3 regions of the Rhodovibrio salinarum DSM 9154 genome follow, and region 1 is predicted to be linked to each of the others. Evidence: riboswitches for the same ligand, from Rfam matches in the RefSeq annotation. Region 1 holds a riboswitch; each other region holds the start of a gene.
What was found. A riboswitch is a leader RNA that binds a small molecule or an ion and turns the genes downstream of it on or off. The one in region 1 is predicted to bind thiamine pyrophosphate.

Region 1 (2,191 bases):
TGCCGTTCAGGCGGCCGGCATGGACGGCCTGCGCGAAGGCCAGAAGGTTTCCTTCGAGATGGTGACCGAGCGCGGCAAAACCGCTGCCGGCAACCTCAAGGAGGTGTAAGCGCGCGGCTTTCCAGCCAAACGCAATCACTGAAAGCGCCCGCCGGTTCCGGCGGGCGCTTTTTCTTTGGGGTGACGCGTGGTTTACGGCGTTGCCGAGGCGTTGAGCGGCGGTAGCTCGACGGCGTACTGCGTGACCGGCGGCACCTCGTCGATCGTGTCGTGCTGCGCCAGGAACGTGGCGAACTGCTGGTAGCGGGCGGTGTCGAGAGCGGCCGGTCGGAGGGCGAAGCGTGGGATGGTGTCCGGAAAGGCCCGTTCGTTGAGCGCGTTCTGCACGTCCGGGCGGTCTTCGCGGAAGATATCCCAGCTCTTTTCGGGGTGGTTGATCAGGTACTGCGTCCCCCGCTCGATGGCGTTCAGGAAGCGGCGGAGCCGGGCGTCGTCCACCCGGTCGCGATGGGCGATGAAGATCAGTTCGTCATAGGCCGGCACGCCGTGCGCCTCGGGGTAGAAGACGCGGGCTTCGGCGCCCTCCAAAGCCAGTTGGTTGACTTCGAAGTTCCGGAAGCCGCCGACGATCGCGTCGACCCGGCCGCTCAGAAGCGACTGCGACAACGCGAAGTTGACGTTGACCATCTCGACCGAATTCGGGTCGATGCCCGCTTCTGTCAGCATCACCTGCAGCATGGTCTCCTCGAAACCGCCGACCGAGTAGCCGACCGTTTTGCCTTCCAGGTCGGCAAGGCTGTCGATCTGGCTGTCTTGCAGCGTGATCACGGTGTTGAGCGGCGTCGCCACCAGCGTGCCGACGCGCACCAGCGGCAGGCCCTGGTCGATCTGCATGTGCAGGTTGGGCTGGTAGGAGACGGCGAGATCCGCCTTGCCGGTGGCGACCAGTTTGGGCGGATTGCTCGGGTCCGCCGGCTCCTGCAGGGTCACCTCGAGTCCGGCATCGGCGAAGAAGCCGCGCTCCTGGGCGATCACGATCGGGGCGTGATCGGGGTTCAGGAACCAGTCGAGCACGAGGGTCAGTTCCTCGCGCTCCGCTGCACGCGCCGGCAGGGCCAGCAGGGTCAGCGCAAGCACCGCTGTAAGACAGCGGATCGTCGATTGCATCAATGGCATGGCACGGACCTCCGTTCGGGCGCGCCGCCGGAGCCTTGCCGGACGGCGCGGAAGTGGACGGAAGATCCGGGATGAGACGCATGGCGCAACGCCGACCGGGGAGACAGGCGGGGTGTCAGACACGCCAAAACCCGCATACACGCCAGCCCCGGTCCGCATTCCGTTCCCTAACGCCGGCATGACCCGGATCAGGTTCGAACGGTCACCGCCGTAACGAGGGTCGCCAGAATCGCTGGCGGCGCCCGCCCGGCCGGTTTCTCAGCCCCTTGTCACCGGGGCTCCCGTCGGAACGCTTCGTGACGCGCACGTTGGCCCGGTTGGGGCAGGCGGTCAAGCATCCCGCGCGAATTGCGGAGGCGGTGCGCAAACAGGACGTTCGGACTGGTTGTCGCCGCGCGACGCGCCCGCTAGGTTGCGCGCCATCCCGCCCGCGTCGGCGCGGCGCGGTACGGTCCCCGCTTCACGTGTCAACCACGGCGTCTGCGACATGCACTTCCTGGATTTCGAAAAACCGATCGCGGAACTCGAGGGTAAGATCGAGGAACTGCGTCACCTGACCGACGATTCCGAGGTCAACATCCAGGAGGAGGTGCAGAAGCTGCAGGCCAAGGCCGAGCGGTTGCTGCGCCAGACCTACGCCCGTCTGACGCCCTGGCAGAAGACGCAGGTCGCCCGGCATCCCGAACGTCCGCACTTCGGCGATTACATCAGCCGGCTGGTCGACGATTTCCAGCCCTTGGCCGGTGATCGCGTATATGGCGAGGATTCGGCGATCCAGGGTGGTCTGGCGCGGTTCCGCGGCTATTCCAGCGTCTGGATCGGCCAGGAGAAGGGCCACGATACCGCCACCCGCGTGCGTCACAACTTCGGTATGGCCCGGCCCGAGGGCTATCGCAAGGCGCAGCGGCTGATGCGGTTGGCCGAACGCTTCCAGGTGCCGGTCTTCACCCTGGTCGACACGCCGGGCGCCTATCCCGGCGTCGGCGCGGAGGAGCGCGGCCAGGCGGAGGCGATC
Region 2 (2,191 bases), 3.3 Mb from region 1:
TCTTGCGGTGATCCGGATCGTGGCCGAATACGTGCCGCCCATGCGCCGGCTGCTTCCGATCCTGCAATGAGGCGCGGTCGCGTCTTTGACGGCGCCTGAACCGCCGGTCGCCACGATACGCCAACGTCCCCGACTAAAACGCTGCGGGTCTGCCCTTAGCGCGGTTCGCGGGGCCAGAGGCGGTGAAAATGGTGCACCGGCCCGTGCCCGTGTCCGACATCGAGCGCGTCGCTCGCCGCGAGCGCGTCGTGCAGAAACGTCTTGGCCTCCCGCACGCTCTGCGTAACGCTTCGCGATGGCAGCAGCGCGGCGATGGCGGAGGACAGCGTACAGCCCGTGCCGTGATCGTTGCGGGTTGTGATCCGCGGGGCCGCGAACGTTTCCGTGCCCGCCGCTCCCGTCAGGAGGTCGGTGCTTTCGGTGCTGTCCTGCAGGTGCCCGCCTTTCAACAGCACCCATTCGGGACCCAAGGCCAGCAGGTCGGGCAGGTGTGCGCGCATGTCCTCGGCCGTCCAGTCGTCCTCGCGCCCCAGAAGAACAGCGGCTTCTGGAAGGTTCGGCGTGATCAGGGTCGCCATTGGCACCAGCAGGTCGCGGACGGCTGCGACCGCATCCGGGGCGAGCAGCGCATGCCCGCTTTTGGCCACCATGACCGGATCGAGCACGATGTTGCGGGCCGCGTGATGGCGTAGGCGGTCCGCGACGGCCTCGGCGACCTGCGCGTTGGCGATCATGCCGATCTTGACCGCGTCGATCCGCACGTCGTCGAGGACGGCATCGATCTGATCGGCGACGAAGCTGGGCTCTAGCGCGACGTAGGAACGGACCCCCTGGGTGTTCTGCGCCACCACGGCGGTGATCGCCGAGGTGGCATAGGCGCCGAGCGCCGAGAAGGTCTTGATGTCCGCCTGGATGCCCGCGCCGCCGGACGGGTCCGTGCCGGCGATGGTCAGTACGTTGGCGATCATGGTTGCGCCTCCGTCAGCAAATCCGCGGCCTGGCGTGCGACCTCGGCGACGTCGAGGCTGAGCGCGAGTTCGGATGTATCGAGATCCCGGATCGGAAACCAGCGGGCGTCCAGCGCGTCGTCGGCCGCGACCGGTTCGCCATGCGTCCAGCGGCACACCACCGCGATCAGGACGAAATGCCGGCGTACGCTGCCGTCCGTGTCCCGGTCAAAGGCGTCCACCGCGGTGGCAACACGAAGCGCCTCGGCCGATACGCCGGTTTCCTCCATCAGTTCGCGAACGGCGGCTTGTGCCAGCGGTTCACCCGGCTCGATCTTGCCGCCGGGAAAGCCCCATCGCCCCGCATCCGGCGGATTGGCCCGGCGGACCAGCAAGACCTGCGCTTCCCGAATGACCACGGCGATGGTTGCCGCGATGGGGCGCTCTGGCGAAGGAAATTCAGGTTGGTTCAGCATGGCGGCCTCGTCTGTTGAGGCCGGCAAGGAGGAGGGCGCGGCGTCCCCGTCCCTTCGCCGGCATGATCCGGATCAGGTTCAAAGGGTCACTGCGCTGCCCGGGCATTTGAGGATGCGGGGCCAGCAGAATCTCAGCCTCTTGTCGAGGCTCCCCTCGGTCGAGGGCATGGTATCAGCCTGGCGCGGGCAATCAACGCGCCCCGTCCGGCGGGCGTTGATTGCCAGGTGCCACCCGCTCCAGCGTCTCGCGGCGCAGGATCTCGGCCAAAGCCTCGGCACGGGGCGAGATGTTCGGTGCGCGGAGCAGGCGGAGTTCGATCGCCGGCAATTCGGGCAAGCCGAGGTCCGGTCCGACACAGGCAATGTCGGCGGGGGTGCCGTGCTCGGTGCGCACCGCGATGCCAAGCCCGGAGCGCAGTGCCGCCCAGATGCCCGGTAGGCTGGGCGTGGTGAGGGCCGCGCGCCAGCGCGTGCCCGACTGTTCGAGCGCGGTCAGGGTCGCCTGACGGAAGAGGCAAGGGTAGTTGAACAGCACGAGCGGCACGGTTTGGCGGTCGATTCTGCCAACCATCTCGGGCTGCGCCAGCCACCGCATCGGCAATGCGCAGAGACGTTCGCCCTCGGCCGGGCTGCCGGGCTTGGCAAAGGCGATGGCCACGTCGAGCCGTCCGGCGCGAACGTCCTCCGCGAGGCGGTGGTTTTCGCCGGCACGAACCTCGACGTGCACGGTGTCGTTTTTTTGTCCGAAAGACGTCAGTGTCGCGGGCA
Region 3 (2,191 bases), 1.9 Mb from region 1:
GCTCGCCATGCCGTAGCCCAGCCAGACGACCAGAATCGGTGCCAACGCAAAGACCGGAATGGCTTGGCTGACGACGAGCACCGGCAACAGCCAGCGGCGCATCGTTCGGAAGCTGGCGATCACCAGCGCACTCATTGTACCGAGCGTCAGGCCGAGGGTGAGCCCCATCAGGATTTCGGCGAACGTGACCCAGGCGTGGTTCGCCAACTGCGACCACCGCGTAAACAACACCTCGCCGACCGCGACAGGGCCGGGCAGAATGTAGGCGGGCGCCTGACTCACCCACTGCACGCCCTGCCAGAACACGAGCAGCCCTGCGAAAATCGCCATTGGACGCACGAAACGGAGCGTGGCTTCAGACATCGGCCACCTCCTGCTGCGCGCGTTTGGCAGCGGCCAGCCGGTCCAGCAGCTGGCCCTGTCGGTCTGCAACCTGCTCTGCGGGGCGCGGCGGCACGCCAGGTGGTCCGGCCACGCTGTCGTCGAGCCGCGCCGGCCGGCCCGCCATGACACGAAGCCTGTGGCCCAGGCGCAGCGCTTCCAGCGGGTCGTGGGTCACCAGCAGTACCGTGCGATCGGCCAGCAGCTCGGCGGCCAGCGCCTGTAACTCGTAGCGGGTGATCGCATCCAGACCGGCGAACGGCTCGTCCATCAGGACGACCGGGCGGTCCTCCATCAATGTACGGGCGAGGGCGACCCGCTGGCGCATGCCCCCGGACAGCTCACTCGGGCGGGCGCCGGCAGCGTTCCCCAAGCCGACGCGGTCGAGCAACGCATCGGCCTGAGCCCGCAACGCACACGTGACCGTCTCACCGCGCAGCCGAGGACCCAACAGAACGTTGGCACGCGCCGACAGCCAGGGCAGCAGCAGGTCCTGCTGCGCCATATAGGCGATGCGCCCCTGCAGCGGGGTGCCATGCCCGTCGCTCACGTCGCCGCCGGCAGCGTCTGCCAGCCCGGCGATCAGGCGCAACAGGCTGGTCTTGCCGACCCCGCTCGGGCCCAACAGGCAGGTGATCTCCCCAGCCGGCAGGTCCAGGTCGAGGCGGTCGAACAGCTGCACACCGGCGAAGGCGAGGTGGGCGCCGCGTACCCGCACGCCCGGCGCGGCCGGTTGTCGGGGAGCCTGAGCTTGCGTGTGAAGGTTGGAAAAGGGGCGGGCGCAGACGCCGCCCAGGGCGTCTGCGGGCCAGTCTGACTGGGTCAATGCACACTCTCCCTACGCCGGTACGAACCGGATCAGGTTAAGGGGTCGTCCCGCCCTACGGGACCTCTCAGCCGCTCCATGGCTCGCGGCTCCCCCGGTGAAATTCACGCGTCTCGTGGCGCTCGGCTTGCCGTACTGCGCATAGGCCTTACCATCATGTGCGCCATGCACGATGCGCCACTTCCCCAGCCTGCCGCCCAAATGTCGAGCGGACAAGAGGCGTGCACGCCGCAATTCATCGGCAGCGAGATCTATCGCCATTCCAGCTATGGCACCAAGCATCCGCTGTCGATCCCGCGGGTATCCACCTGTATCGATCTATGCCGGGCAATGGGCTGGCTGCCGGAGAACGTCTACCACGACAGTCCGCTGGCCACGCACCAGCAGTTGGCGCGCTTCCACGACCCGGCCTACATCGCCGCGGTCCAGGCAGCCGAACGCACCCAGCACACCAGCGCAGAGGTGCGCGCCCGTCACGACCTGGGGGCGCGCGGTAATCCGATTTTCCCAGAAATGTTCCGCCGCCCGGCAACGGCGGCGGGCGGCTCGATCCTGGCCGCGCGGATGTTACTGGACCGGCCGGGCAAGGTGCACAGCCCCGCTGGCGGAACACACCACGGCCAACGCGACCGGGCGAGTGGCTTCTGCTACTTCAATGATCCGGTGTTGGCGCTTTTGACCCTGCTCGATAGTGGGCTGAGTCGGGTGCTCTACCTCGATACCGATGCGCACCACGCCGATGGGGTTCAGGACGCCCTGCACGGAGATCCACGCGTGCTGATGATCTCGGTGCATGAGGACGGTCGCTGGCCAATGGCGACGGCCGCCGACGGGACGGTCAAAGGTTCCGCCCGCGACATTGCTGGCGGCGCGGCGCGCAACATCCCAGTGCCGCCCGACTTCAACGACGATGAGATGGCCTACGTCCTGGAAGCCGCGGTATTGCCACTAATCGACGCTTTCGAGCCGGAGGCCATCGTGATC

Region 2: it holds a riboswitch for thiamine pyrophosphate, as region 1 does, so the genes downstream of both, RHOSA_RS0118265 (NUDIX hydrolase) here and RHOSA_RS0102935 (ABC transporter substrate-binding protein) in region 1, are expected to answer to the same signal.
Region 3: it holds a riboswitch for thiamine pyrophosphate, as region 1 does, so the genes downstream of both, RHOSA_RS22095 (ABC transporter ATP-binding protein) here and RHOSA_RS0102935 (ABC transporter substrate-binding protein) in region 1, are expected to answer to the same signal.

What each region holds. Positions count from the first base shown of each region.
Region 1 is NZ_KI911559.1:624,815-627,005, forward strand. It holds gene RHOSA_RS0102930 (cold-shock protein) at 1-109, shown strand, start outside; gene RHOSA_RS0102935 (ABC transporter substrate-binding protein) at 193-1,176, opposite strand; TPP riboswitch at 1,323-1,471, opposite strand; gene RHOSA_RS0102940 (acetyl-CoA carboxylase carboxyltransferase subunit alpha) at 1,664-2,191, shown strand, end outside.
Region 2 is NZ_KI911559.1:3,927,047-3,929,237, reverse strand. It holds gene RHOSA_RS0118275 (AI-2E family transporter) at 1-70, shown strand, start outside; gene thiD (bifunctional hydroxymethylpyrimidine kinase/phosphomethylpyrimidine kinase) at 156-968, opposite strand; gene RHOSA_RS0118265 (NUDIX hydrolase) at 965-1,423, opposite strand; TPP riboswitch at 1,456-1,588, opposite strand; gene RHOSA_RS23530 (LysR substrate-binding domain-containing protein) at 1,614-2,191, opposite strand, start outside.
Region 3 is NZ_KI911559.1:2,540,157-2,542,347, forward strand. It holds gene RHOSA_RS0111755 (ABC transporter permease) at 1-363, opposite strand, end outside; gene RHOSA_RS22095 (ABC transporter ATP-binding protein) at 356-1,207, opposite strand; TPP riboswitch at 1,199-1,313, opposite strand; gene RHOSA_RS22100 (acetoin utilization protein AcuC) at 1,409-2,191, shown strand, end outside.